Regions from separate parts of the Mesorhizobium delmotii genome, predicted to be linked through region 1. Evidence: predicted binding sites of a transcription regulator. Region 1 holds the regulator's gene; each other region holds the start of a gene.

Region 1 (7,559 bases):
GGTCGCCGTCCTGGCCCGACACCGGGACGGATCCGGCCAAGCCTTGCGCCGTCAGCGCCGCGACGACGCCACCAGCGGTGCCGTCATTGGCAGCAACCACCGCATCGATCTTGTTGTCGTTGGCGGTCAGGAACTGTTCCATGTTCTTCTGAGCGTTGGCGGGAAGCCAGCCGTCCGTATAGGCCTCGCCGACATTCTTGATCTTGCCGCTGTCGATCGCGTCCTTGAGCACTTCCATGGAGCCGGCGAACAGAAAATCGGCATTCGGATCGGCGCCCGAGCCCTTGATAAAGACGTAATTGCCTTCCGGCGCCACCTTGAACACTTCGCGGGCCTGCATGCGGCCGACTTCCTGGTTGTCGAAGGTCAGATAGAACACGTCCTTGTTCTCGATCAGCCGGTCATAGCCGACGACCGGAATGCCTTCGTCCAGCGCCTTCTGCACCGCCGGCCCGATGGCCGAGGCGTCCTGCGCAAGGATGATCAGCGCGTTGGCGCCCTGCGAGATCAGGCTCTCGACATCGGTCAGCTGCTTGCCGGGATTGGACTGTGCATCGGCGGAAATATACTTGTCGCCGGCTGCCTCGATCGCAGTCTTCATGGCGGCTTCGTCGGTCTTCCAACGCTCTTCCTGGAAATTCGACCACGAAACGCCAATGACCTTGTCCTTGGCCTGTGCGGCCGACGCGAGCGTCAGCGACATGGCAACCCCCGCCAGAATGGCGGCTGCGAATCTCTTCATGATATCCTCCCTGCGCCGCGTACGGCGCGACCAACTGGCCCGAAGGCCGGCACAAAGGCCACTATTTTTTCGAGCCTCGAAAAAATACTGGTCCAACGGCGGAGCGCTGTCAACATCAATTCCGATGGATTTTAATGTCCCTGCCGACTTATTTCGAGCCTCGGAATAAATAATGACAGGGCCTGCTGCTTCTGCCACTATTTGTCGGACATTACCGACGGCTTCCGATTCATGAGCGGCCGCGGCAATAGGGAGGAAGCAAAAGAATGTCGGTTGGAATCCGTCATGACGATTTGCGCCGGCGCAACCGGGCCATGGTGATTTCTGCGGTACGCCGGGCCGGCCAGCCGTCGCGGACCGAGATCGCCGCAACCACCGGCCTCAGCCATTCGACCATATCGGCGATCTCTTCCGACCTGATCCAGGAAGGCATCCTGACCGAGAGCAAGGCGAGCGAGACCGTTTCGATGAAACGCGGCCGACCGCAGGTCGGCCTCAGCCTCAATCCGGAAGCCGCTGCGGTATTGGCGGTCGTGTTGTCGCTGAATTTCCTGTCGGTCGCTGTCATCGATTATGCCGGACAGGTGGTCGCCGAGGAACAACGCCGGCTGGACACGCTGACCATGTCGCGCGACGAGCTGATCGACGAATGTGTCGCCATCGTGCGGCGCCGGATCGAAGACCCCGACCTCGACGTCCAAAGCGTCGCCCGCATCGCGCTGGCGATCCAGGGCATCACCGATTCGCATGCGCGCGCCATGTTGTGGTCGCCGATCACGCCGCAGACTAACATCGCCTTCGCCGACATTCTGGAACGCGAGTTCGGCATCCCGGCCATCATGGAGAACGACTGCAACATGATGGCCGTGGCGCTGCGCTGGCGCGAGCCGGATCGCTACCGCGACGATTTCATCGCCATCCTGCTCTCGCACGGCATCGGTATGGGGCTGGTGCTGAAGGGCGAACTGTTCACCGGCACCCATTCCTCGGGCGGCGAATTCGGCCACATGATTCATCGGCCGGGCGGCGCGCTTTGTCGCTGCGGGCGGCGCGGCTGCGTCGAGGCCTATGCCGGCAACTACGCCATCTGGCGCAACGCAAGGCAATTGAGCGAGAACGCAGAGCCGGTCGCCGATGTCAGCGACGCCGAGATGCGGGCACTGGCGGCCCGGGCGCGCCAGGCGGACGGACCGGAGCGCGAAGCCTACCGCAAGGCCGGCGAAGCGCTCGGCTTCGGGCTCGGCAGCCTGTTCGCGCTGATCGATCCGGCGCCGGTCGCCATGGTCGGCGCCAACGCTGCCGCCTTCGACCTGATCGAGCCGGCCCTGCGCGAGGCCATCGCCCAGACCGCCGGCGGCCATCATTCGGGTTCGATTTCCTTCGACACCGAGACGAACGAGCTGCCGCTGATCCGCGAAGGCTGCGCCTTGCGGGCGCTGAGCTTCGTCGACCAGGAGATTTTCGCGCCGGGCATACAAGGGAAGTCCGGCATGATCAGGAAGCACGTGGCCTGACTCCGAAAGGCAAGGAACAACGGCGGATTGCAACTTGGGGATGTGTTGAGATTCAGGTCAGGCCGCGCCGGCTCGAAGACGGGCGCGAGCCGACCAGACTGCGTGAGTTCCGAGAACCGGAACGGAGCGTACTTTTGGGTACGTACCGGAATCGCAGGAAATCGCCGGTCGCAGGCCGGCATCACCTGAATATCAGCTAGTCTTCCCTGATCGCATAGCCCGCGCCGCGGATGGTGCGGATGACATCGGGCATGCGACCATTGTTGACCGCCTTGCGCAACCGTCCGACATGGACGTCCACCGTGCGCTCGTCGATGTAGATCGTCTCGCCCCAGACATTGTCTAGCAACTGGCTGCGCGAGAAGACCCGACCCGGGTGCCGCATCATGAATTCGAGCAGCCGGAACTCGGTTGGCCCGAGCCGGATCTCGCTCTTCTTGCGATAGACCCTGTGCGATTCGCGATCGAGCATGATGTCGCCGACCTTCAGCACGCTGGACAGCACTTCGGGCTTGGCGCGGCGCAGCAGCGCCTTGATCCTGGCCATGAATTCCGGTGTCGAGAACGGCTTGACCAGGTAGTCGTCGGCCCCTGTCGAGAGGCCGCGCACCCGGTCGCTCTCCTCGCCGCGTGCGGTCAGCATGATGATCGGCAGCCGCTCGGTTTCGGGGCGCATCCGAAGGCGTCGGCAAAGCTCGATGCCGGAAACCGCCGGCACCATCCAGTCGAGCACCAGAAGATCGGGCACGTTTTCCTGCAGCCGGATTTCGGCCTCGTCGCCGCGCGTCACCACCTCGACCTGATAGCCTTCGGATTCCAGATTGTAGCGGAGGAGGACGCCCAGCGGCTCTTCGTCCTCCACCACCATGATGCGTGGCGCGATCATCGACCGGTCACCCCCGTCATGTCGCCGGCGCCGACATCGTCGTTTCGTCGAGCTTCGGGCGATCCGCCGGCAATTGCTGCCCGGTCACGACATAGTAGGCGTTTTCGGCGATGTTGGTGACGTGATCGCCGATACGCTCGAGATTCTTGGCGCAGAACAGAAGATGCGTGCAGGCGGTGATGTTGCGCGGATCCTCCATCATGTAGGTCAGGAGTTCGCGAAAAACCGCCGTATATTTCACGTCGATCTTCTGGTCGTCGGCGCGCAGTTCTTTCAACGCGCCGGCATTGCGCGACACATAGTGCTCGACCACGCCGCGGAGCTGCACAAGAACGAGATCCGCCATCGCGTCGATACCGTGCGAGAGATTACGCGGCGTGGCGCTCTGCCCGACTGCGCTGACCCGCTTGGCTATGTTCTTGGCCAGGTCGCCGATGCGCTCGAGATCGCCGGCCATGCGGATTGCGCCAACCACGGCGCGCAGATCTTGCGCCATCGGCTGCCGCTTGGCGATCAGCGTGATCGCACTATCGTCGAGTTCGCGCTGCCGCGCATCCATGATGGCGTCGTCCGAGACGACGCGCTGCGCCATCGCATTGTCTGATGCAAGCAACGCGCGGATCGAGGCTGCGACCATCGCGGCGGCGAGCTCGTCCATATCGCGGATCAGCCTGTCGATGTGCTCCAGTTCCTCGTCGAAAGATGCGACGGTGTGTTCACCCATGATACTGTCCTCGTGTTCGAAATTCGCCGCCGGACCGCTCAGCCGAACCGGCCGGTGATGTAGTCCTGGGTGCGCTTGTCGTCGGGGTTGGTGAACATCTTGTCGGTCGCGCCCTCCTCGACCAGATAGCCGAGATGGAACATCGCCGTGCGTTGCGACACGCGCGCTGCCTGCTGCATCGAATGGGTGACGATGACGATCGTGTAGTTCTGGCGCAGTTCGTCAATCAGTTCCTCGACGCGGGCGGTGGCGATCGGATCGAGCGCCGAACAGGGCTCGTCCATCAGGATCACTTCCGGCGATACGGCGATGGCGCGCGCGATGCACAGGCGCTGCTGCTGTCCGCCGGAGAGACCGGTACCCGACTCGAGCAGGCGATCCTTGACCTCGTTGAACAGGCCGGCCTTCTTCAGGCTCGATTCAACGATGCCGTCCAGCTCGGCCTTGCTCCTGGCCAGGCCGTGAATGCGCGGACCGTAGGCGACGTTTTCATAGATCGACTTCGGAAACGGGTTCGGCTTCTGGAATACCATGCCGACGCGGGCTCGCAGCTCGACGACATCGATCTTCGGGTCGTAGACATCCTCGCCGTCGAGCGTGATCTTGCCGCTCACCCGCGCGATATCGATGGTGTCGTTCATTCGGTTCAGGCACCGCAGGAAGGTCGACTTGCCACAGCCCGATGGGCCGATCAACGCCGTCACCTGGTTCTCGCGGACATCGATATCCACGTCGAACAGAGCTCGCTTCTCGCCGTAATGAACAGAGACCTTTTCGCCCTTCATCTTGATCGAAGGGGCATTGGTTCCGCTGCTCAGTTTCTGCTCGACGCCGGCTTCCGTCATGATGTTCATATCCTCTACTCCTTACCAGCGCCGCTCGAAGCGCCTGCGCAGTATCACCGCGATGGCGTTCATGATGACCAAAAACAGCAGCAAAATCAAAATCGCCGCCGAAGTCTTCTGCTGGAATCCAGCTTCCGGGAAATCCGCCCACATGAATATCTGCACCGGCAGGATCGTCGCGGGATCGGTGAAGCCGCCGGGAATGTCGACGATGAAGGCGACCATGCCGATCATCAGCAACGGCGCGGTTTCGCCCAGCGCATGCGCCATTCCGAGGATGGTGCCGGTCATGATACCCGGCATCGCCAGCGGCAGGACGTGATGGAATACGGTCTGGACCTTGGACGCTCCGATGCCGAGCGCCGCCTCGCGGATCGACGGCGGCACGGCGCGCAACGAAGCGCGCGAGGCGATAATGATGATCGGCAGGGTCATCAGCGCCAGCACCATGCCGCCGACCACCGGGGCTGAGCGCGGCATGCCGAAGAAATTCAGGAATACGGCAAGTCCAAGCAGGCCGAAGACGATCGAAGGCACCGCCGCCAGATTGTTGATATTCACTTCGATGATCGTCGTCAGCCGGTTCTTGGGGGCAAATTCCTCAAGATAGATCGCCGCCGAAACGCCGATCGGGAAGGCGATGGCGAGCGTAACGATCATGGTCAGGAACGATCCGACGACCGCGCCCCAGACACCGGCCAGTTCCGGCTCGCGGCTTGCGCCGGTGAAGAAGAAGATCGAGTTGAACCGGCTTTCGATCAGGCCGGCGCTCTTCAGCGTGTCGAGCCAGACGATCATCTTGTCGGAAATCTTTCGCGATGCTTCCGGCGTGTCGATGACGCGCAGGAATGCCTGGCCGCTCGCGGCGGGCGCCGTGCTGTCCAGCGCCTCGATCACCGTGCCCTTTGCGACCGCCGTCCCGTTGGCCCCAGGCGACAGCGCGGTCAGCTTGACCGTACCGCCATTGAACGCGACCAGCAGCGACGACGCGCCGCTCGTCAGCGTGAGCATACCGTTTTCGCCCTCGGTCGCACCATTGCCACGCGCCAGCGTCAGCATGGCGTCGTCGCCGAAGGTCAGATCGATGTCGCCGCTGGTTTCCGAAGGCGTGACGCTTGTCGAAATCGCTTCGTCCGAACCGACGTCGGCAAGCAACCCCTTGAGATAAAGGTCGGCAAAATCGTCAAGTGGAACCGCATAGTCCACTGTTCCTCCGAGCATCCCCGGATCAGCCGCAATATCTTTGCGCAGGAAGACGCCTGTGCCGGTGGAAATCAGTCCGCGCAGCAGGCGCTTGTCCTGACGGCCCGTCACATCAGGAAATTTTGCCGTAAGCGCTTCCTGAGCGATGGCGTCGTAGTTGGCGGCGTCGAGTTTCGCCGGGTCGACCTTGGCCGCCGAAAGATCGATCGGCAGCGTCAGATAGTTCTGCCGCAGCGCCGGGATCGCCTGCGTGACGATCGTCGACAGGAGCAGCACAAGGAATAAGCCGGCCAACGCGACGGCTGCGGCGCCAAGCCATTTGAACCACGTTTCAGTGCGGTAACGACCCTTCAGCCGCGCCTTCGCGGCATCGTCGGTATGAACGCTGACCGGCCGCCGGCCGGCGCCGAATGACGCGATCGCATCAGTCATATTGCTCTCGGTATTTCTGGACGACGCGCAAAGCGACGATGTTGAGGGTAAGCGTGATGCAGAACAGCACCAGGCCGAGTGCGAAGGCTGCAAGCGTCTTGGCGCTGTCGAACTCCTGATCGCCTACAAGCAGCGTCACGATCTGCACCGTCACGGTGGTGACCGCTTCGAGCGGGTTGGCCGTGAGGTTTGCCGCCAGGCCCGCCGCCATGACCACGATCATTGTTTCACCAATTGCGCGGCTGACGGCGAGCAGCATCGCCGAAACGATGCCCGGAAGGGCAGCGGGAAGGACCACCTTGCGGATGGTTTCCGACTTGGTCGCGCCGAGGCCGGCGGAACCGTCTCGCAGGGATTGCGGAACGGCATTGATCACATCATCGGAAAGCGAGGAAACGAAGGGAATGATCATGATACCCATGACCACGCCTGCGGCGAGCGCGGATTCGGACGCGACGCTGAGGCCCAGGCTTTCGCCCATACCGCGGAAGTAGGGCGCAACCGTCAGCGCGGCGAAGAAGCCGTAGACCACGGTCGGAATGCCGGCGAGGATTTCCAGTACCGGCTTTGCCACCGCGCGGACGCTTTTGGAAGCGTAATCCGAAAGATAGATTGCAGCCATCAGCCCGATAGGCGCGGCCACAAGCATGGCGATGAAGGTGATGAGCAACGTGCCGGCAAAGAGCGGCACCGCGCCAAAAATGTCCTGGTTGACCGCCCCGGCTTCCGTCCCCGCACCGGTGAAGGCGCTCTGCGGCGACCAGTGCGTGCCGAACAGGAACTTATAGAACGGCACCTGTTGGAAGAACCGCAGGGATTCGAAGATAAGCGACAGGACGATACCGATCGTCGTCAGGATTGCGACCACCGAACAGGCGATCAAGAATGCGCGAAGAACGCGCTCGACCACGTGGCGCGCCCGGTAGGCTTGGGCGATGCGCGAATAGGCCCAGTAAAATCCGGACGCGGAAAACACGAGCGCGACGGCCCAGATGATCCAGGTGCTGGTCGTATGGATCGATTTGTAGACGGCCGCGGCTGCCTCTTTCGTCGGATCGGCGAAGCCGACAAGCCCGCCAAAGGCCATCGCGCGAGCGTCGCGGATGAAAGCTTCGACCTGCGGAACGCCCATTCCCGACAACTCGGAGGCGAAGCGGTCGGCAATGATCGACGATTCAATTCCCGGCGTCATCAGCGACCACAACACGATCGC
Region 2 (7,559 bases), on a different contig from region 1:
CCTTGTCGGGCAGACGGCCGAGGGGTTGCCCGCGAAACCAGTCCCGTTCGATACCGCCGACCTGAACGTCATCAACCCTTGGGACATCTCGCAATGATGGTCGGGGCGAATCGGCCGACCATCTCTCCACCAAACTCGGCATGCTAACGCCGTTCTCAGGAGTGCCATCCACACACGCACCCCTCTACGCAGCGCTCAAAGCTAGAAAAATCAGCCGAAGCCAACCCCAGGGCCGGATTGTGAGGTTCTGTATCCGTTCGCAAATGCCGGATAATCAGAGCACTTTCGTGTCGTGAGGCCGCGGCCGAAGACCTACGAACGAGGTCGTTAGAGAGCGTTGATGTGTGATGGCGTAGAAGGAGAAATGACCGGCGGTGTTTTTGGTGGCATGGACGCGAGCCAAGAAACGAAAAATGATTTCGGCGAACCAGTTGAAGCGCTTTCCTCATAAAGAGCCATGTAGTCAGCGCCCCTTACCCGCACGTTCGGTTCTAATTCCACGAGATCGCCGCGCAATAGAAGATCTTCGATGACAAGCAGTGGAGCTACAATCGCGCCCTGGCCGGCAAGAGCGGCCTCCAGGGCGATATAAAAGTGTGGGAAAGATGCGGCGCCTGAGGCGAGCCTCAACGGCGCGGAAGCCGCAAGCAGCCATGTCTCCAATTCTCCCGGCCGGGTGTCAGCCTTCAAGAGAGGTATTTCCTCAATGGCTAAGAACCCGGGCGCGCGGCCACCTGCAAGTCGTGGATGACAAACAAGCGTCAGTTCTTCGCGAAGAAAAACAACCGACTTTAGGGAAGGCGGCACAGGCCCGCCGCGCCTTATGGCCACGTCGAAGGGAATATCGTGCCAGTTCTCCGGCGTATGTGTTTGACGCACTCGGACCCCCGTCGTCTTATGCGCGGAATGAAACTCCGGGAGCCGCGGAATAAGCCACCGCATCGAGAACGTGGCGGGAGCGATCACACGCAGCTGCGCCTCACTTGTTTCCTCAAACAGTGTGCTGAGAGACTGCGAAATCAGATTGATCGCCATCCCGACGCTGTCCGACAGTCGCACTGCCGCTGGCAAGGGAGCCATATGGCGCCTGTTTTCGGCAAAGAGCGCCTCTCCGACCCATGTCTCAAGTGCCTTGATGTGCTTGCTGACCGCACTGTGCGTGACGAACAGTTCCTTCGCCGCCGCTGTGACACTTCCAGTTCGAACAACGGATTCAAGCGCTATTAATGATTTCAAAGGCGGAAGGCGTTGCTGCATTCTGTTCCTTTTTCTCACACGATGACAGAAGTAAAATCGATTTACTTGCTTACGTTCATCGGAATATATACCCAACAAAGCACTGATGTTATTCGATTCATGAAAATAAGATATAATAATAGCTATGAATCATGACAGTTTTATAACAGGAGTCCGATTTTGCTGCGCAAAAATACTTCGGGTGAATACGATCAAGCATCAACTCTGATCAACGGCCGAGATTATTGCTGGCCGCGGCGGCCAACCGTGGTGGTGTGTTTCGACGGTTGCGATCCCGCCTATGTTGAAGCTGCGAGTGCAGCCGGAGCCATTCCAACCCTGGACGCGATGCGCCGTAATGGTTTCGCCACGGTCGCGCTCGCGGCGATGCCCACCTTTACCAATCCCAACAATATCTCGATCGTGTGCGGTGCCCCCCCATCGGTTCATGGCGTGTCTGGAAACTACTATCTCGACCGAGAAACCGGCCGTGAAGTCATGATGGTGGACGCGACCCCGATGCGTGCCGATACAATTCTCGGACGCTTTTCCGAGGAGGGAGCCAACGTCGTAGCGATCACTGCCAAAGACAAGCTGCGCAAGGCGCTCGCGCGCAACCTCAAGGGAATCGCCTTTTCGGCCGAAAAGGCCGCTGAATGCACGATGGCCGAGAACGGCATTGAAGACGTGCCTGGCCTGGTCGGACGAAAGGCCCCCGAGCAATATTCCGCCGATCTGTCGCTTTATGTTCTCGATGCCGGCATCAAGCTGATCGCCGAACAGAAACCCGATCTTATCTATCTGTCCCTATCTGATTATGTGCAGCATAAGCATGCGCCAGCGACACCGCAGGCCGACGCTTTCATGGCGGCGGTGGATCAGCGTCTTTCAGTTCTTTTCGATCTGGGTGCTGTTGTTGGCATCGTCGCCGATCACGGCATGAACGACATGTCCTCACCCTCAGGTGGACCGAACGTTCTCTATCTCGGCGATAAGTTGGAGGAGGAATTTGGTGAAGGCAGTGCCAAGGTCATCTGCCCGATTACCGATCCCTTCGTTCGTCATCACGGCGCACTGGGTGGTTTTGTACGCATTCATCTGAGGAAGCCAGATTTGGAGCCCGAGCGGGTCGCTGCCTTGCTCCGGACCCTTCCCGGCATCGAAGATGCGCTCACGCGCGAGGACGCATGCGCCCGCTTTGAATTGCCGGCGGACAAAGAAGGTGATGTCGCGGTGATCGCCTGCAAAGGTGTAGCGCTTGGTGCGCGCGCTGTGGATCATGATCTGTCGGCCCTTGAGGGTGAAAACCTGCGTTCTCATGGCGGGCTCGCCGAACAAAGGGTACCATTCATCCTATCTCATCCGCTGCGGTCCGAATATGCGGCGCGCGCAAGAAGCTCGACGTTGCGCAACTTCGACATCTTCGAGTTTGCACTCAACGGCGTGGAGGCGTGAATGCGACGCGTTGCTGCTGTCATTCTCGACGGATTGAGGCGCGACTTCGTTCGTCCTGAGGCAACCCCTAACCTTGCGCGACTGAAAGAACGTTCCACCTGGTTTACCGCGCACCGCAGTGCCGTGCCATCGGTCACGCGAGTATGCTCATCAAGCTTCGCGACCGGTAGCTACCCGGCCCGGCATGGCCTTGAAGGCAATTCTCTGGCGCTGCTGGAGAATGATCGTTTGGTTATCCACGATGCAGGTCATCCCGATTTCTTGCAACACCGCCGGCGAGTGACCGGAAAATCATTGATCGTGCCTACATTGGCCGAGCGTATCGCGGAATTCGGCGGCGCGGTAACATTCTCCAACGTCTCGCCTGGCGCGGCTTACGCCCATGATCCGGATGGTCATGGCTTCGTCTATCATCGCACCGGCTCCTATGGGCCGGGACGCGATCCAGTTCCGGAGGACGCCGCCCTCAACATCGGCATCGACGTTGCCGGAGATCGCGCCATGACTCAGCGCTTCATCAAGGAGGCACTGACGGATCGGCGCCCGGCGCTTTCACTGTTGTGGCTTGGTCATCCCGACACCACGCAGCATGAGGTACCGCTCGGCTCCCCGGAGCATCTTCAGGTACTTCGAGACGCCGATGACCATGTTGGGCTTATCATTGATCGCGTCAATCTGCTCCGGGCTGACAAGGAAGATGTGCTTCTGATCGTCGGCTCGGATCACGGCCATCAGACGGTACATGCGGTGGTCGATGTCGAGGACGAGGTCGCCAGGCTTGGTTTCGCCGATCCGCTCGCGGCTGGCGATTTGGTCGTCGTGCCGAACGGCACCGCCGTGCTGATCTATGCCAGTCCGGCCGGCCGGCGCCACGTTCCGGCCCTTGCCGAACGCCTCCGGGACCAGACATGGGCCGGCCCGGTGTTTGCGGGCGAAGCACTGGGCGACATCGGCCAAAGCGATGCGCGCGGTCTGGCGGTCTTCGTGTCCATGGCCTCCGACGACCAGCCGAACGAATTCGGCGTTCCCGGGCGCAGCTTCGCCGCCAAGCCACTGGCCGGTAAGCCCGACAGGCTGGGCTGCGGCCAGCATGGCGGCCTGGGTGCCTATGAGCAATCCCCCTTTCTGATGATCGACGGCGTAGGCTTTGCTCCGGGCGCGGTCCGTTCCAGCTCCTGCTCGCTCGTCGACATCGCCCCGACCATCCTCGCTCATCTCGCCCTCCCAACTGAGGGCTGCGATGGCCTGCCGCTTCAGACAACCACTTGATTATCCACTTATTTTGAAACCGATTCACGAGGGACGACAATGACCACTGACAACCTGCTTGCGAAAACTCCGGCCGCCGCGGCGCTGTCGCGCCGCCATGTCCTCCAACTCGGTGCCGGCCTTGGTATCGGAGCGGCCAGCGGTCTGCTGCTCGGGCCCAAAGGCGCCCTGGCTCAATCGCCGCACAAAGGCGGCGTCGCCCGCATCGCCACAGAGATCAGCGATGCGACAGCCAGCCTCGACCCGATCAAGATCCTGACCAATACGGACATTGCCCGGGCCTTCCAGATCTATAATACGCTGGTGCGTATCGACGAGAAGCTCCAGGTTCAGCCAGCGCTCGCAGAATCCTTCGAAATGGCCAAGCCGGACGCCACCGAGTGGGTGTTCAAGCTGCGTCGCGACGTTACCTTCCACAACGGCAAGACCTTCACGTCTTCCGATGTCGTCTGGAACATCAACCGGCACATCGACAAGAAAAGCGAGTCGCGCGCGAAATCTCTGCTCTCGGGCGTCAGGGAAGTGAAGGCTGACGGGCCCGAGACCGTCCGCTTCGTTCTCAATGCGCCGAACGTCGATTTTCCCGTGGTCCTCGGCATGCCCTTTGTGGTGATGGCGCCGGAAGGCCAGACGGACTTTTCCATGCCGATCGGCACCGGCCCCTTCCAGATGAAGGAATATACGCCGGGCGGCACATCCTCGGCCGTTCGCTACGACGGCTACTGGAACGCCGACGCAGTCTTCCTGGACGGCATTGAGGTCGTGGCCATTGCCGAACCGGCTAACCGCCTGAACGCCGTTCTCGCTGGTGACCTCGATTTCATCATGAGCACGGACGTCGCTTCGCTGCCCTTGCTCGACCGTTCCACTGTTGCGGAAAAGGTATTCGTCCGTGCCGGTCAGATCGTCGCGATCGCCATGATGTGCAAGCAGGCCCCCACCAACAACAACGATCTTCGGCTTGCGCTCAAATATCTGCAGGATCGCGAGCGCGTGCGCACCAGCGTGTACAAGGGTTTCGCTCAGATCGCCAACGATCATCCGGTTTCGCCGATCGATCCGGTCTATTTCGCCGATCTGCCGATCCGGCCCTATGACGTCGATAAGGCGAGATTCCATCTCAAGAAGGCGGGAATGGAAAACGCTTCACTCGAAGTCTATGTCGCGCCAGGCGTCGGCCCGGGTCTGATCGACCAGATGCTGCTTTTCCAGCAGACCGCAGCTCCCGCGGGTCTCAAGATCAAGGTCAATCAGGTGCCGGGAGCAGGCTATTGGGGCAGCGTCGCCGGGAAGCATCCGCTGACCAGCACCCATTCCAACATGCGCCCCCGTGCCGATCTTTTCTGGACACCCTACATGTCATCGAAGGCGGGCGCGGCAAGCGATACCGGCTTTGTCGACAGCCGTATCGATAACCTGCTCGACGCGGCGCGTGCGGAAGTCGACGTTGCCAAACGCAAGCAGCATTGGTGCGATCTGCAGACGATCATCCACGAAGAAGGCGGCTACATGGAAGCGGCCTTCCCCGACTATCTGCACGCCAAATCCCGGCGGCTGCAGGGTGTCGTCGCGCATCCCATGGGCGGGCTCAGCAATTTCCTGAGCGGTGAAGGATGGTGGTTCAACGACTGAGCCTGACCCTCGGGTTCCAGTCCATCGAGGAGTAGCGGTTTTGCTGCAAATGATCGTAAGACGCATCATCTTTGGTGCTTTGACGCTGTTGTTGGTCGCGACGATAATATTTGTCGCGACCGAGCTCCTGCCGGGCGATGCCGCGTTGCACATTCTGGGAAGAGACGCCACAGCGGAAAACCTCGCCGCCATGCGCGAACGGCTGGGGCTCGGACAGCCGTCTTATCTGCGCTACCTCGATTGGCTCGGCCACCTCGTCATCGGCGATCTCGGGACCTCGTTTGGCACCAACATGCCGGTCGCACCGCTCGTCGCCGATCGCCTTTGGAACACAATGCGGCTCGCCGCATTCGCCGCCCTTCTCTGCATGCCGCTGGGTTTCCTGCTGGGCGTTCGCTCGGCAATTCATGCCGGATCGGTGTTCGATCGATCGACGGGGATTGTCGCGCTCGTCGTTGCATCCTTGCCGGAATTCTTTCTCGGTCTGAGCTTAGTGTTCCTGTTCGCCGTGCAATTAGGCCTATTTCCCGCTATCGCCGTCGTGCGCCCGGGGCAGGATGCCGTTGCCTTCCTGCGCTCCGCCTTCCTCCCCGCACTGACGCTGGCTCTTTCCATGATCCCGCATCTCGTGCGCATGACGCGCGCGGCAATCATGGCCGAACTGACCAGCAGCTATGTCGAGACCAGCGTTCTGAAGGGCGTTTCGCGCTCGGCGATCATCTGGGGGCATGTGCTCCCCAACGTACTCGGATCGCTGATCTCCACGTCCGCGCTGATCCTTGCCTATCTCATCGCCGGCGTCGTCGTGGTCGAAACCGCCTTCGCATTTCCTGGCATCGGCCGCCTGATGGTCGACGCCGTTGCCAACAAGGACATGCCGCTCATTCAAGCCAGCGCGCTGGTGATGTCGGCGGTCTATGTCGTGACCAACTTGCTGGCCGACCTGTTTGCAGTGCTCGCCAGCCCCCGGATCGCGGAGGCCCGATGACCGATATCCGTCTCAATCTCCCGCTCGAAAGGCCCTTTACCGCAGCCATTCCGGTGCGATCCTGGGTCGGCATCGGCATCCTGGCCGTTCTGGCGCTACTCGTCTGCGCCGCACCGCTTCTGACATCGTTCGGCGAAGGTCAGATCATATCCGACGAGAGTTTTGCCTTTCCCGCCAATGCCGGCTGGCTCGGAACCGACCATCTGGGCCGGGACCTGTGGTCGCGGCTCCTCTACGGCGGCCGCTTTACGCTTCTGATCGCATTGGTGACGACGGTCATCACCTTCCTCGCCGGCGCCGGCATCGGCTTCTTCTCGGGGCTGGCGGGTGGTCTCGTGGATGACATCATAGGCCGCACCGTCGACGCGGTGCTTTCCATCCCCTCGATCATCCTGGCGCTTCTGGTGATCAACGCGCTCGGCACGTCGATCCCTACCGTCGTCGGCATCGTGGCGCTCATCGAAGCCTGCCGCGTCTTCCGGCTGGCGCGGGCGCTCGCGCTACAGATCGGCGCGCTGGACTATGTCGACGCCGCGCGGGCGCGGGGCGAGAGCCTCCTCTGGCTGGCGGTCCGGGAAGTTCTGCCGAATGCGACCGGCATGCTGGCGGCCGAGTTCGGCCTGCGCTTCACCTACATCATCCTGTTCATCTCCGCCCTTTCCTTCATCGGCCTTGGCGTTCAGCCGCCCACGGCCGACTGGGGCGTCATGGTGCGGGAAAATTCACAGGGCCTGCTCTATGGCTCGCCGGCCGCCCTGCTGCCGGCCGCCGCGATCGCCGTCGTGACCATCAGCATCAATCTCATCATCGATGGTTTCGTCGAGCGAGATCAGGGCAACCGCACGCCGGAGATGCTACCATGACCGCACTGATCGAAGTTCACGGCCTCAAGGTCGAGGTCGGGCGCGCGGAGGGGACCACGGTTCCGGTTCTTTCCGGCATCGACCTGGCGATCGCATCCGGCGAGGTGGTGGCGGCG
Region 3 (7,559 bases), on a different contig from region 1:
GGCAGGTGCTGCTCAACCTGATCGGCAACGCGATCAAGTTCACCGACAGCGGCGGCGTTTTGGTGAGCATCGCTCGTACCCGCACCGAAACCACCGACCGCATATGCTTCACCGTCGCCGACACCGGTCCCGGCCTGCACGAGGACGACATGGAGCGCATCTTCGAGGAATTCGAACAGGCTGATGGCACGTCGACCCGCGCGCATGGCGGCGCCGGGCTCGGTCTTGCCATCTCCAGGCGCCTCGTGATCGCCATGGGCGGCACGATTTCGGTATCGAGCCGGCTCAGCCAAGGCTCCGAGTTCGTCTTCGAAATCCCTGCAATATCGGCCACCGAGCCGCCGCAGACCCGCCTGAATGCGCTGTCAGGACGGCGCGCGGTGATCCTGTCGAAGAACGCCATCGAGGCCGACGCCATCGCCCGCACCATCCGTGCCAATGGCGGCATGGTCGATCTGGCCGCGACCGCCTCCCAGGCAGCGTCCTTCGCAGAAGGCTGCGACGTGCTTCTGGTCGATGCGGCCATGGAGGAGGGCGACGGCAAGTTGCTCAAACGCCTTCGCCAGAGCGGCTTTGCCGATTGCGAGGCGATCACGCTGATCGCGCCTACCGACCGCGGCATGCTGGGCGAGTTCCGCGCCAGCGGCTACGCCACCTTCCTGGCAAGGCCGGTGCGCGGCGAGACGTTGCTGCGCGTGCTTTTGACCAGCAGCGTGCCCGCCCTCACCCAGCCACAGCTGGAAAAGCCCGGCGCACCATCCGTCCGTGCCATTGGCGGCCGCAGGCAGGGGCTGTCCGTGCTGATCGCCGAGGATAACGACATCAACGCCATGCTTGCTCGTGCCACTCTGCTGAAGGCCGGGCATCGCGTGAAAGTGGTCGGCAACGGCAAGGCCGCCGTCGAGGCCGTCACTGGGACCGGTCACAAGCACCGCTTCGACGTGGTGCTGATGGACCTGCACATGCCTGTCATGGACGGGCTGGACGCCATCGCCGCCATCCGCCGGCACGAGGAGGAAACCGCCGTGCCGCCGGTTCCAATCATGGTGCTTTCGGCGGACAGCCAGGAAACGACGCGCCACGCGGTGCTTGCCCATGGCGCCAGCGGCTTCGTCACCAAGCCGCTCGACCCCGACGCGCTTGTCCATGCGATCGAGGGCCAGGTGGCCGCCTGATCCGCCGGCTGTCCTTCCTGGCTTCCCTGCGTAACATAGCCGGTTGAAGGATTACCCAGCCGACGAAGTATTGCCCGTAGCACCGTATCACGGTACTGTCACAATCCTGTTGCACCTACACCGTATCCCCGTGCCAAGAGGGATGGCTCGAAGGAGAATCACTCGTGCATACAGTTATGCCGGAACGTGACGCTCGGCCGAACGCCAGTGGTGCTTTGCTCACCGGGCGGAACGTCGATGCCGTCATAAAAGGCGAAGCGCTCGGCCGAATCGGCAACCTCGAAGTGCGGCTCGCCCGCAACGAGGCCGAGATCGCCGCCGCGCAGGAAGTGCGCTACCGGGTGTTCTATGACGAGCTTGGTGCCAGGAAGAACCTGTTCCAGGTGCAGGACCGCCGCGACGCCGACCATTTCGATCCGCTTTGTGATCATTTGCTCGTCTTCGATACCTCGCTGTCCGGTCCCGAGCATCGCCGCATTGTCGGTACCTACCGCCTGCTGCGGCAGGAAATCGCGGCAGCGGCCGGCGGCTTCTATTCCGAGGGCGAATTCGAACTGACCAATCTTATCGCCCGCCATCCCGGCCAGCGTTTCCTCGAGCTCGGCCGCTCCTGCGTCTTGCCGGAATACCGCTCGAAGCGCACCATCGAGGCGCTCTGGCAAGGTATTTGGGCCTATATCAACCATTACGGGATCGGCGTGATGACCGGTTGCGCTTCGTTCCACGGCACCGTGCCGGCGGCGCACGCCGAAGCGCTGACCTATCTCGCCCATCACTGCCGGACGAATTCGGCCTGGGACGTGCGTGCGGTCGCCGGGCGCTACTGTTCCATGGATTTGATGCCGATCGAGGCGGTCAATGCCAAGGCCGCGATCGCGGCGATGCCGCCGCTGGTCAAGGGCTATCTGCGCGTCGGCGCGCGCATCGGCGACGGCTGCGTCATCGACCGCGAATTCTCGACGGTCGACGTGTTCGTCGTGATGCCGGTCCAGGAGATCGGCGCCCGCTACGTCAATTATTATGGCGGGGAAGCCCAGCGTTTCGCCGCCTGAGTAGGGCAGTAGCGGAATAAGGCAGCAGGGGAGTAGGGGAGTAGGGGGGAGCAGGCCAACGGCCGGAGTAGGCAATTGCTCTACTTTATCGTAGGTGGCGTTATTCCCTACTCCCGTACTGCCCTATTCCCCCTACTCCCCTAACTTACGCATCCTTCTCAGCTTGCTCATTCACCGGCCCTGGCTCGACCGGCGCTTCACCAGCCACATGCTTGGGACCGCCTTTGGCAACGCCGACCATGGCCGGCCGCAACACCCGCTCGCCGATCGAATAGCCTGGCTGCACGACCTGGACCACGGTGTTGGCCGGCACCTCCGGATTGGGCACCTCGAACATCGCCTGGTGGAAATTCGGGTCGAATTTCTCGCCTTCCGGCTCGAGCTTCTTCACCCCGTGCCGCTCCAGCGCCGATAGCATGGCGCGCTCGGTGAGCTCGACGCCCTCGATCAGCGCCTTGAAGCCGGCATCGCCCGACGCCTTGGTTTCAGCCGGGATCGCATCCAGCGCGCGGCGCAGATTGTCCGATACCGACAGCATGTCACGGGCGAAATTGGCAACCGCATAGGCACGCGCGTCGTGCACGTCACGGGCGGTACGGCGGCGCAGATTCTCCATCTCGGCCGCGACACGGAGTGCGCGGTCCTTCAGCTCGTCGTTTTCCTTCAACAGCCGCACAAGCGCTTCATAGTCGCCGTCGACGCTGCCTTCCGAGCGCTCGGCGGCGGCCTCAGCCGCTTCGATATCCTCGGGCGCGCGTTCGTCTTTTGCCTGGTCGCTCATCGCCGTTTCCCGTCTTTTCGAATGATGTGGATTTTGTGCCCGATATCGAGGTTTGGCGGCCAAAAATCAAGGGGCAAGCGATACTGGAGCGGCCGCTCGCGCTTCGACGACGCACCATGAAGACCTTTCGATATTAATTCAAATTTTACTGTAAGCGCCGGCTTTGCTTGCCAAGATGCTGCGATGGGGGAACCATTCGTCTGCTGGAAGAGTTTCGAAGCCGACACAGGATTTTGAGATGATGACCCGCAACGATGGCGACTGTAACAAGAATGGCGCCCGCAACAATGACGAAAGACGTGAAAGGCTCGCGGCCGGCATCAGGCGCCAGTTCGGCACCGAGGCAACGATGCACTTTCTGCGCGCGTTGCCGGCGTTCCGGACGGAGAACGACATTCCCGATCGTTTCAAGGAATTGCTTGACCGCCTGGACGGCATCGAAAGCAGCGTAGCCGCCGGTGGCAGACGGCGATAGACCAACACATTCGCCTGTCGTTGCGTGCCACCGGAGTCCAAGCATGCCCTTCGACATTGCAGCACCTAGAGCATCGCGCGACAATTACGCGCAGTAACTTCGCGTGATCCCTGCCTTGCGGCGACGGAATGGTCCGTCTATGCTTCCTGATGAACATGATTTCCCCCGAAGCTGTAGCGAACAGCAAACGTGCCTGGTTGAAAATCCTGGCGCGTTACAAGAAACCTGACAGGCGGCGCAGCGCCGTCGAACTTGCCATCACCCTCATCCCTTTTGCCACGCTGTGGGCACTGTCCTCGGCTGCCTATGCCCATGGTCATTGGTGGGGTCTGATCCTGATCCTTCCGGCCGCCGGCTTTCTGGTGCGGATCTTCATGATCCAGCACGATTGCGGCCACGGTTCTTTCTTCGCCAACCGCACCGCCGACGACTGGATCGGCCGCGGGCTGGGCATCCTGACCTTGACCCCTTACGATTGCTGGCGGCGTGCCCACGCTACCCATCACGCAAGCGCCGGCAACCTCGATGAACGCGGCACGGGCGACATCACGACGCTGACTGTCGCCGAATATCGGCAAATGTCCTGGCGGGGCCGCCTTGCCTATCGTCTCTATCGCCATCCGCTCGTCATGTTCGGCCTCGGCCCCATTTGGCTTTTCATCTTTGAGCAGAGACTGCCGGTCGGCATGATGCGAGGCGGCCTCACGCCCTGGGTGTCGTCAATGGCCACCAATGTGGCCATCGCGGTCGCCGCCGCTGCCCTCGTCTGGTTCGTCGGCCTCGAAGCGTTCCTGGTTGTCCATTTGCCCATCGTCGTTCTGGCCGGTTCCGCCGGCATCTGGCTGTTCTATGTCCAGCACCAGTTCGAAGAGACCGAGTGGGCAAAGGACTCCGAATGGGAGTTCCAGCATGCGGCCCTGCACGGCTCGTCCTATTATGACCTGCCGCCGGTACTGAACTGGTTCACCGGCAATATCGGCGTCCATCACGTGCACCACCTCTCCGCCAAGGTGCCGTGCTATCGTCTGCAGGAAGTCCTGAGGGACTATCCGGAACTGCGCGAAATCGGCCGCGTCACGCTTCTCGACAGCCTGCGCTGCGTCAAGCTGGCTCTGTGGGATGAGAGCCGCAGCAAGCTGGTGTCGTTTCGCGAAGCGCGGATGACTGCGTAAACGCACCGCCGCACCACAGGTGCGGCGGTTTTCCAAGACCTGGCTCAAGCCGCCTTGCGTTCGTCGCGCATCAGGATCTCGCCGTGGCGGATCTCGGTGCCGAGCACCTTCAGGCATTCGCGCATGAAGGCGGCGAGGCCCGGCCAACCCTTGGCCGATACCAGATTGCCGTCGACATGGGCGCCGGTCGGCGCGACATCGATGTAGGTGCCGCCGGCGAGCGTGACTTCCGGCTCGCAATACTGCAGCGCCGCGACTTCCCTGCCGCGCAGCACGCCGTCGACTGCCATCAGGATCTGCGCGCCATGGCAGATGGTGAAGATCGGCTTGCCGGTCTCATGGAAATGCCGCACCAGCGCCTGCACGCGCTTGTCGATACGGATATATTCCGGGCCGCGCCCGCCTGCCGCATAGACGGCGTCGTATTCGGCCGGATTCACCTCGGCAAAGCTCTTGTTGAGGATGTAGTCGTGGCCGAGCTTTTCCGTATAGGTCTGGTGACCCTCGAAGTCGTGAAGCGACGTCTTCAGGATATCGCCCGCCTTCTTGTCGGGACACACGACATGGACCGTGTGGCCGACCGCATGCATGGCCTGTTCAAAGACGAAAATCTCGTATTCCTCGCTGAACTCGCCAACGAGCATCAGTATCTTCTTACCAGCCATTCCCGGTTCCTCCCTTGGTGGCGGTATTTATTTCGGATCGCGAAATAATAGGCCCTATCTTAAGGTGCGGACGCCGAAAATAAAAGATTGAATCTGCAAAGTGGTCCGACCAGATGCGACCTGCTCCGGGGGAAGATCAGCCAGCGCGCACCCGCCGCCAGGAATATTTGGGGCCTTTGGCCTCCGGCTTCACGGTCGGCTGGTAGGAGAGCGGCAGACCGCCGGTGCGGCCTTCCTCGAGCCGTTTCAGCAACACTGGATTTGATACTTCGAACTCGTCGAAGCCGAGGCGCAGCATATGCGGAAGCTGGTCGACCAGAACCTGCCCCGTGGCGCGGACCGCGCCCTCGAAACGGTAGCGGCTGCGCAGCAGTTCGCCCTTGGAGAAGGACCGGCCGTCACTGAAAGCCGGGAAGGCCAGCGCCACCAGCGATATCTGGTCGAGCAGATCCGCAATCTTCTCGAGCTGATCGCCGGGCTGAAGCAGCACGCCGAGGCGCTCCTTCGCCGACCGGCGCACCGCCGGATCGAGGTCGAGAAATGCCTGCAGCGGCAGGATGAAGCGGCCATTGCCGGAGAGTGCGTCGGCACTCTCGGCATGGCTCCACTCGTCCTCGCTAAAACCAGTCGGGGTCCAGAGGCGGGTGGCGTTTTCCGCTATCGATTCACTCATCGAGAAATTCCCAAGTCCACAAAATTCTAAAGTTGAAAACGCTCAAGGGTGTGTTGAGATTCAGGTCAGGCCGAGCCGAGAATGGTGGCTTCCGAGAACCGGAGCGAAGCGTACTTTGGGTACGTGAGCACCGGAAGCGCAGGAAGCCGCCATTCGCAGGCCGGCCTCACCTGAATATCGACATACCCTAAAGCGATGCGTCGGTCAGCGACTTTTCCAGCCCCGACAAATGGATGCCGCACTCGGTCTTGGCGTGCCCTGCCCAGCGGCCGCTGCGCGCGTCATCGCCCGGCTGCACCGGCTGCGTGCACGGGAAGCAGCCTATCGACAGATAGCCATAGGCGACCAGCGGATTCTCACGCAGCGCATGCGCGCGCATATAGTTGGCCTGGTCGGCGGTCGTCCAATGCGCCAGCGGATTGATGCGGATTCGCGAGCCGACCGCCTCGAACACCGGAAGGGACGCCCGCGTCGTCGCCTGAAAACGCTTGCGGCCGGTGAACCAGGCGCGGAACGGCTCGACGCCGCGCGCCAATGGCTCAACCTTGCGAACACCGCAGCAGGCGTCGGTGTCGGTCTCGTTCAGATTGCCGGTCGGATCGATCCGTTCGAGTGCCGCTTCTTCGGGCGTGATCACCCGGATGTCGGTCAGCCCGAAATCGGCAACCAGCGCGTCGCGATAGCCGAGCGTCTCCTCGAAGTGCTTGCCGGTGTCGAGGAAGATCACCGGCAGCGTCCGGTCGATCTTGGCGATCATGTGCAGCAGCACTGCCGAATCCGCGCCGAAGGACGAAACCGCGGCGATTTCACCGTGAAAGAATTCCTGGGCCGACCGCTCGATGATCTCCAGCGGTTTCAGATGACCATAGAGCGCATCGAGCCCCGCCGCTTCGGCGGCGATACCGGCCTCGACGTCGACGATACGATCAAGCGGCCTTGGCTTCGCCAGCATAGAGCGCCTCCTTGAACGGCGCGGGACCGACACGGCGGTAGGCGTCGATGAATTTTTCGGTTCTGTCCAGTCGAAGCCCGAGATAGGTCTCGACGATCTGTTCGATGGCGTCGGTGATCTCTGCCGAGCTGAAGCCGCGGCCGATGATCTCGCCGACCGAGGTGTTCTCGTCGGCCGAGCCGCCGAGTGTGACCTGATAGAGTTCGGCGCCCTTCTTTTCGACGCCGAGGATGCCGATATGGCCGACATGGTGATGGCCGCAGGCGTTGATGCAGCCGGAAATCTTCAGCTTCAATTCGCCGATCTCGCGCTGCCGCTCGAGCGAAGCGAAACGAAGCGAGATTTCCTGCGCCACCGGAATGGAACGCGCCGTTGCCAGCGCGCAATAATCGAGGCCAGGGCACGAGATGATGTCTGATATCAGGTTGGAATTGGCCGTTGCCAGTCCGATGTCGACCAGTGCGTCATAGACCGCCTTGAGGTCGGCGCGCGCGACATGCGGCAGGATCAGGTTCTGCTCATGGCTGACGCGCAACTCGTCGAAGGCATATTTTTCGGCAAGGTCGGCGACCGCTTCCATCTGGCTGTCGGAGGCGTCGCCCGGCACCTCGCCG
Region 4 (7,559 bases), on a different contig from region 1:
ATCTTTGCTTGGGACGTAGACCGCTCGATGTTAGCCGAACTGCCGCCGCAGCGGTAGCACCGATGATAGAGGGGCTTGTCGGCCCGCCGCGTCGCGGCTAGAAGGTTGGCCCGCCACAATTTCGAGCTTCACTTTGCCTACGTAATCGCCGGTCTCGTCAACTCCCCCGACACAATGCATGGCGCCGCATTCGCAGCGTCTGTTTCATATCATGTGTTCCTCAGGGTGGCGGTTCGAGACCGGTTTGGCACTGCTGAACCGCTGTCGCGCGCAGTCACCCGCGACACCTGATTTCCGACCACCGCAGCCTCTCGCCACGCCGTGCCCGCATGGGCATCTCGACATCGCCGATCTGACGAACTTCCCGACGGGAAGGCCTTTTCGCATGTCTTCGATACTGCGTATGCGCTGGACGATCGCACCCAAAACCGCACCTCGACCTCTGAATAACTGCAATCGCTGCGGCGGCCTGAAGGCGTACCACAGCAGCGGGAAATTCCGCGTCAACGCCAACGGCAAACGCATCGACGCGTGGCTGATCTACCGATGCATCGATTGCGACAATTCCTGGAATTTCGGCATTCTGGAGCGGTGCAACCGCCGCGAGATCGAGCCGGCGCAGCTGCAGGCGCTCGAAAGCAACGATCCGGCCCTGGCGCGTCGCCATGCCTCGATGTTGTCGCGCTGCGAAGCAGGGTCGGACGCGTCGAGGTATTTCCCGAAGCCGCCGTCCACAAGGAGATGCTCGGCGACAGGCCGGAAAACATCGCCGCTATCGAGCTCCAGCTCGGGCTCGAGGTGCCGACAGCGCTGCGGCTCGACCGGTTGCTTGCCAGCCAACTCGGCATCTCGCGATCGCGGCTTCAGGCCTGGGAAGAGAAGCGATTGCTGGTCGTTGGTCCGGACTGGGCCAAGGCGTTGCGCAAGCCAGCTCGAGCGGGAACGGCGATCCGCATCGATCTGGCCGGCGAATCCGATCGCGAGGCCGTTATCTCGGCTGCCGGCGGGTAAACTAAAAGGGAGGGAGCACGCGCGTGCTGCCTCCCTCATAACCGCTGAGAAGAAAAGGCTTACGCCGCGCCGACCACTTTCGCCGACTTCTCAAAACGCTTGCGCTCGTTCGGGTCGAGGTAGAGCTTGCGCAGGCGGATGGTCTTCGGCGTCACCTCGACCAGCTCGTCGTCCTGGATCCAGGCCAGCGCGCGTTCCAGCGTCATGCGGATCGGCGGCGTCAGCTTCACCGCCTCATCCTTGCCGGCGGCGCGGATGTTGGTCAGCTTCTTGCCCTTCAGCACGTTCACTTCGAGGTCGTTGTCGCGTGAATGGATGCCGATGATCATGCCCTGATAGACCTTGACGCCCGGATCGATGACCATCGGACCGCGATCTTCCAGGTTCCACATGGCATAAGCCACCGATTCACCCTGTTCGTTGGAGATCAGCACGCCATTGGTGCGGCCTGGCAGCTCACCCTTATAGGGTTCATAGGCATGGAACAGCCGGTTCATGACAGCGGTGCCGCGCGTGTCGGTCAACAGTTCCGACTGGTAGCCGATCAGGCCGCGCGTCGGCGCGTGGAAAACGATGCGCTGGCGGTTGCCGCCCGACGGGCGCAATTCGACCATCTCGGCCTTGCGCTCCGACATCTTCTGCACGACGACACCGGCATGCTCCTCGTCGACGTCGATAACGACTTCCTCGACCGGCTCCAGCAATTCGCCGTTGTCGCCCTGCTGCATGACGACCCGCGGACGCGACACGGCGATCTCAAAACCTTCGCGGCGCATCGTCTCGATCAGAACGGCAAGCTGCAATTCGCCGCGGCCGGAGACGAAGAACGAGTCCTTGTCCGGCGATTCCTCGATCTTCAGCGCGACATTGCCTTCGGCCTCGCGCAGCAGGCGGTCGCGAATGACGCGGCTGGTCACCTTGTCGCCCTCGGTGCCGGCCAGCGGGCTATCGTTGACGAGGAACGACATCGTCACGGTCGGCGGATCGATCGGCTGCGCATGCAGCGGCTCGGTCACCGACGGGTCGCAGAACGTATCGGCAACGGTGCCCTTCGACAGGCCGGCGATGGCGACGATGTCGCCCGCCTGCGCTTCGTCGATCGGCTGGCGCTCAAGCCCGCGGAAAGCCAGGATCTTCGAAATACGGCCGGTTTCGACCTGGGTGCCGTCATGATGCAGCACCTTGACCGCCTGGTTGGATTTCAGCGTACCGGATTCGATGCGGCCGGTGATGATGCGGCCGAGGAACGGGTTGGCCTCGAGGATGGTGCCGATCATGCGGAACGGGCCGGGATGGACGGTCGGTGCCGGCACATGCTTGATGACGAGGTCGAACAGCGGCGCCAGACCCTGATCCTTCGGACCTTCGGGGTTTTCCGAGACCCAGCCGTCGCGGCCCGAGCCGTAAAGGATCGGGAAGTCGAGCTGCTCGTCGGTCGCGTCGAGCGCTGCAAACAGGTCGAACACTTCGTTGACCACCTCGACGTGGCGGGCGTCCGGCCGGTCGATCTTGTTGATGACGACGATCGGCTTCAATCCGACCTTGAGCGCCTTGCCGACGACGAATTTGGTCTGTGGCATTGGCCCTTCGGCGGCGTCGACCAGCACGATGGCCGAATCCACCATCGACAGGATGCGCTCGACTTCACCGCCGAAATCGGCGTGGCCGGGGGTGTCGACGATGTTGATGCGGGTGTCCTTCCAGTCGACCGAGGTCGCCTTGGCCAGGATGGTGATGCCGCGTTCCTTTTCCAAGTCGTTCGAATCCATGGCGCGTTCGGCAACGCGCTGGTTGTCGCGGAACGAGCCGGACTGTTTCAGGAGTTGGTCGACGAGGGTGGTTTTTCCATGGTCGACGTGCGCGATGATCGCGATATTACGAATTTTCATGTTGTGGTCTCGGGAGCGTTGCAGGCAGCAGGCCAAAAGGCGCTGCCTCTTTCGGTTGGGCGGCTCATACAGGGTTTTTCGCAATTGCGAAAGAGGAGGCGTGCCACCAAATATATGGTCACCAAATCTTAAGCGTCTTGGTGTGAAATGGAATTATTAACCAAAGCGGAACCTTTCGCGGTCGGGACAGTTCGAATTTCATGAGCAATACGGGCAGCAGATACCGGCCAATCCTCGCATGGGCGGCCTTCGCCGTTCTCCTCGCGGCGGGCGCGGCACAGTCGGCCGCGACCCTCAAGGAAGCGCCCCCTGCCCTGCCGTCCGATACGCGTTCGGCGGAGCAGTTGTTTGCCGATGCGCCCGATGGCGTCGACCCGGTGGTGACCGGGCCGGTCAGCGCCGCCTTCAAGCAGAGGCAGGAGGCTGCCAACTGCGACAGCGCTGTTTGGCCCGAAATTCCGACCGTTTGCTATCCTGACTGACGACTGCCGACGGCGGTCGTCATCCCGAGATACCGTTCCGCTGCGATCCTTCACGCCCCTCTGCCCTGCCGGGCATCTCCCCCACGAGGGGGGAGATCGGTCGTCGCCGCCGCTTTCGCCAACCTCCAACGTTGCAGGCGCGAGCGGAGCGCCCAAGCTGCCAATCTCCCCCCGTGTGGGGGAGATGTCCGGCAGGACAGAGGGGGGCGCTGTCCCGCCTGCGTTTTGGCCATTATTGAAGCCAGCCCCTCACGCCGACTGCACCGGGTCGAGCGTGACCTTGTAGAGTTCATTGTCGTCGCGATCCATCAGCCGCACCGTCATCTGTTCAGTGGCGCCGTCGATGTCGACGAGGCCGAAGAACTGCAGGCCGGCCGAGGGCGGCAGGTTCTGCCCCTGCTCGGCGGTTGGCGCCTTGATGAATTTCAGCTCCGGGCCGAAGGTCATGTCGAAATCATTGGGTCCATACGTGCCGGCATGGAGCGGACCCGAAACGAATTCCCAGAACGGATTGAAGTCCTGGAACTGCGCCCTATCAGGATTGTAGTAATGCGCCGCCGTGTAGTGCACGTCGGCGGTCAGCCAGACGGTGTTGGTGATACCGGCATTCTTTATATAGCGAAGGAGGTCGGCAATTTCCAACTCGCGACCCTTGCCCGGACCATTGTCGCCATTGCTGATGGCCTCGGCGCCGGCCTTCTTGGTGGCGTCGTTCCAGACGACGAGACCGAGCGGCATATCGGCGGCGATGATTTTCCAGGTCGCGTTGGAGGTTGCCAGTTCGCGCTTCAGCCACTTCGTCTGCTGTTCGCCGAGAATGCGCGATTGCGGCGTCACCGTATCCTGCATGCCGGGGCCGTTGGCGCCGCGATAGGAACGCATGTCTAGGAAGAACACGTCGAGCAGCGGCCCGTAGGCGATCTTGCGATAGACGCGGCCCGGTTCCGACGGCTCGTAGCGGATCGTCGTCATCTCGTGGAAGGCGCGTGCCGCGCGTGCCGCCAGCACATGGATGTTTTTTTCCGAGTAGCGGTCGTCGGCGCTCAGGTCCTTCGAATCCGACCAGTTGTTGACCACCTCGTGGTCGTCCCACTGGTAGAAGGTCGGGCAGATGGCGTTGAGACCCAGCACATGTCCGTCCATCAAGTTGTATTTCCACTGGCCGCGGTACTCGTCCAGGGTCTCGGCAACCTTGCGCTTTTCGTCGATGAGGACGTTGTTCCTCCACTTGCTGCCATTGGTAAGGTCGACCTCGTCCTTCATCGCGCCGTCGGCATAGATGGTGTCGCCGGAATGCAGGAAGAAGTCGGGCGTATGCTTGCCGATCGTGGCATAGGTCTTCATGCCGGTGTCGTCGATGCCCCAGCCCTGGCCGGCGGTATCGCCCGACCAGGCGAAACGAATGTCGCGCTTCGAGGCCGGCGCCGTGCGGAAGCGGCCGACGATCGGCTCGGAGACGGCGTTGATGTCGGCGAGATCGGCCGCGATCATGCGGTAGAAGATGTCCTGGTCGGAGGCGAGGTCGGTGAGCAGCCGCTTTACCGTGTAATCACTGGCCGGCGACGTGTCGAGCGGCGCAAGGCGCAAGGCATTGGCGAAATTTTCCGTCGACGACACTTCGAACATGACGCGCGAAGGGCGGTCGGTGCGGGTCCACACCACGCCGCTGGTTGCGTCGACATCGCCCGACTGGATGCCATGGGTGAAGGCGGGCCGCTGATTGGCGCGCGAATAATAGGGAAGCGCGAGGCCCGATACGCCGACGAGGCCGGCGGCGCTCACGGACGTGACGAAGGCGCGCCGGGTCATCGAAATCTTGTTCATGGCTGTCTCCTGGATGGCGTTGAACGGCGCCGCCAAGGTCCAGCCTCAATGTTTCAGGCACATCTCGAAACTATGAAGGTTTTCTGACGATCAACAGGCTGGCGAATCTCCCCCCTCGAGGGGGAGATGTCGCCGAAGGCGACAGAGGGGGTCGTCTCGCGTGGAGCGCCGACCTCCTGTGTCTGCGATAAGGGGCCGAGCCCGGTCGGACCGACCCCCTCTGGCCGCTTCGCGGCCATCTCCCCCTCAAGGGGGGAGATTAGCGCTCAGCCGTCACCGCTCAAGCCGCCTGCGGTTCCGGCTCAAAGGCCGGACGGCTGGTGTTGATCAACAGCGAGATGCAGGCTGCGGCTATTGCCGTCATGCCGGCGATGAGGAAGGCAACCTCGTAATTGCCCTGCAATTCACGCATGGTGCCGCCGAAGAAAGCGGCCGCCGCCGCACCCACCTGATGGCCGGCGACGATCCAGCCGAAGACGATCGGCCCGCTGCGGTCGCCGAACGCCTCGTTCGACAGCCTGAGCGTCGGCGGCACGGTGGCGATCCAATCCAGTCCGTAGAGCACGGCGAAGATGATCAGGCTGGTCGACGAAAAGCCGGAATAAGGCAGGTAGATCAGCGACAGGCCGCGGATGCCATAATAGACGCCGAGCAGCTTGCGCGGATCGAAACGGTCGGTGAGCCAGCCCGACAGCGTCGTGCCGATCAGGTCGAAGATGCCCATCAACGACAGCAGGCCGGCAGCTTGCACTTGGCCGATACCCATGTCGCCGCAAAACGCGATCAGGTGCGTGCCGACCAGTCCGTTGGTGGTGAAGCCGCAGATGAAGAAGGTGGCGAACAGATACCAGAACACGCGGGTGCCGGCGGCACGGCGCAGCGTGCTGAGCGTATGCGTGAGGAAATTGCCCTGCGAGGCCGGCGGAACCGGCGGCACGTCATCGGCGTCCGCACCATAGCGCACCATGCCGATCGAGGCCGGACGCTCCGGCACCAGCAGATAGACCAGCGGCACCAGGCAGGCAGTGGCGATCGCAATGGCGATGGCGACCGGCTTCCAGCCGCCCAACTGGGCGAGCGCGGCGAGCAGCGGCAGGAACACCAGCAGGCCGGTGGCGGCGGAGGCCGACATCAGTCCCATCACCAGGCCGCGATTGGTCTTGAACCAGCGATTGACGATGGTGGCGCCGAGCACCGTGGCGACCGCGCCGGAACCGACGCCCGAGAATACGCCCCAGGTGAGAAGCAGGTGCCAGGGCTCGGTCATCAACAGGCTGAGCGCCGTCGAGCCCGACATCACCACCAGCGACGCCAGCAGCGTGCGGCGCAGCCCGATCCGTTCCATCAGTGCCGCGGCAAACGGCCCGGTCAGGCCGTAGAGGAAGATGCCGATGGCCGCGGCGAGCGAGACGACGTCGCGCCGCCAGCCGAAACTCTCCTCCAGCGGCAGCATCATGACGGCCGGCGCCGACCGCAGGCCCGCCGCGATCAGCAGGCAGAGGAAAATGACGGCGACCACGACGAAAGCGTAGCGCTGGCCAAACGGGCGGGATTGGACTATCATGTTACTGACCGGTACGTTGCGATGCGCCGAGGTATACGTACCGATCGGTAACATTGTCAAGCAGGCAACACCGTGTCGAGAATCAAAAGCATTGAACCAGCGATCAAAGCGGATGAAGTAGCCCCGCCGCGCGCCGGCGAAAAAATCCTTCGCGTTGCCCGCGACCTGTTCTACCGGCAAGGCATCAGGGCGATCGGCGTCGACGAGATCGTGCGGCGCGCCGGCGTCACCAAGCCCAGCCTCTATCGCAGCTTTCCCTCCAAGGACGAATTGGCCGCCTCCTATCTCCGGCAATACGACCTGGAGTTCTGGGAGCGCTTCGACGCGGCGGTGGCTGCCCATCCCGGCGATCCGCGCGCGCAGATTGCCGCCTTCCTGACCCGCATCGGCAAGCGCACGCAAAAACCCGACTATCGCGGCTGCGGCATGACCAATGCGGCCGTCGAATATCCCGAGCACGGCCATCCGGCCCGCCTGGTGAGCGAGGCCAACAAGCAGGAATTGCGACGACGCCTGCGCGCCATGGCGGCGGCAATGGGTGCCGGCGACGCCGACACTCTGGGCGACGGGCTGCTGCTTCTCATCGAGGGCGCCTATATCAGCGGCCAGCTGTTCGGTGCCGGCGGACCGGCGAAGTCTGTGGCCCGCAACGCCGACCTGCTGATCGAAGCGAGCTTGAAGAAGTAGACCTCTTGCGGTCCATTCCGGCCGGAAGCAGTATGGCTGTCACGCTCGCACTCTGTTGATAATTGCCGGTACCGACTTGAACCCTGCTAGGATGTTTTTAGA

The links. The regulator PhoB, encoded in region 1, activates phosphate uptake and scavenging genes when phosphate is short. The targets are predictions, from matches to a motif close to TGTCATNNANCTGTCAT.
Region 2: phnA (phosphonoacetate hydrolase) is a predicted target of PhoB. The motif match lies at 1,389-1,405, and genes of this name have one in related genera.
Region 3: olsB (l-ornithine N(alpha)-acyltransferase) is a predicted target of PhoB. The motif match lies at 1,272-1,288, and genes of this name have one in related genera.
Region 4: BQ8482_RS18380 (alkaline phosphatase D family protein) is a predicted target of PhoB. The motif match lies at 5,279-5,295, and genes of this name have one in related genera.

The regions. Positions count from the first base shown of each region.
Region 1 is NZ_FUIG01000043.1:139,358-146,916, reverse strand. Features, by position in the region: gene xylF (D-xylose ABC transporter substrate-binding protein) at 1-742, opposite strand, end outside; gene BQ8482_RS26205 (ROK family protein) at 1,009-2,256, shown strand; gene phoB (phosphate regulon transcriptional regulator PhoB) at 2,453-3,142, opposite strand; gene phoU (phosphate signaling complex protein PhoU) at 3,159-3,866, opposite strand; gene pstB (phosphate ABC transporter ATP-binding protein PstB) at 3,905-4,720, opposite strand; gene pstA (phosphate ABC transporter permease PstA) at 4,733-6,346, opposite strand; gene pstC (phosphate ABC transporter permease subunit PstC) at 6,339-7,559, opposite strand, start outside.
Region 2 is NZ_FUIG01000019.1:35,418-42,976, forward strand. Features, by position in the region: gene BQ8482_RS11045 (LysR substrate-binding domain-containing protein) at 328-1,257, opposite strand; gene phnA (phosphonoacetate hydrolase) at 1,417-2,691, shown strand; gene BQ8482_RS11055 (alkaline phosphatase family protein) at 2,692-3,960, shown strand; gene BQ8482_RS11060 (ABC transporter substrate-binding protein) at 4,000-5,592, shown strand; gene BQ8482_RS11065 (ABC transporter permease) at 5,642-6,580, shown strand; gene BQ8482_RS11070 (ABC transporter permease) at 6,577-7,443, shown strand; gene BQ8482_RS11075 (ABC transporter ATP-binding protein) at 7,440-7,559, shown strand, end outside.
Region 3 is NZ_FUIG01000092.1:132,008-139,566, reverse strand. Features, by position in the region: gene BQ8482_RS35100 (hybrid sensor histidine kinase/response regulator) at 1-1,175, shown strand, start outside; gene olsB (l-ornithine N(alpha)-acyltransferase) at 1,352-2,227, shown strand; gene grpE (nucleotide exchange factor GrpE) at 2,373-3,008, opposite strand; gene BQ8482_RS35085 (hypothetical protein) at 3,247-3,483, shown strand; gene BQ8482_RS35080 (fatty acid desaturase) at 3,633-4,655, shown strand; gene BQ8482_RS35075 (DJ-1/PfpI family protein) at 4,700-5,320, opposite strand; gene BQ8482_RS35070 (DUF934 domain-containing protein) at 5,457-5,993, opposite strand; gene BQ8482_RS35065 (phosphoadenylyl-sulfate reductase) at 6,181-6,945, opposite strand; gene BQ8482_RS35060 (nitrite/sulfite reductase) at 6,920-7,559, opposite strand, start outside.
Region 4 is NZ_FUIG01000026.1:335,907-343,465, reverse strand. Features, by position in the region: partial or broken gene BQ8482_RS18400 (DUF1062 domain-containing protein) at 386-1,011, shown strand; gene typA (translational GTPase TypA) at 1,071-2,900, opposite strand; gene BQ8482_RS18390 (hypothetical protein) at 3,101-3,382, shown strand; gene BQ8482_RS18380 (alkaline phosphatase D family protein) at 3,632-5,206, opposite strand; gene BQ8482_RS18375 (MFS transporter) at 5,487-6,770, opposite strand; gene BQ8482_RS18370 (TetR/AcrR family transcriptional regulator) at 6,852-7,457, shown strand; gene BQ8482_RS18365 (hypothetical protein) at 7,549-7,559, shown strand, end outside.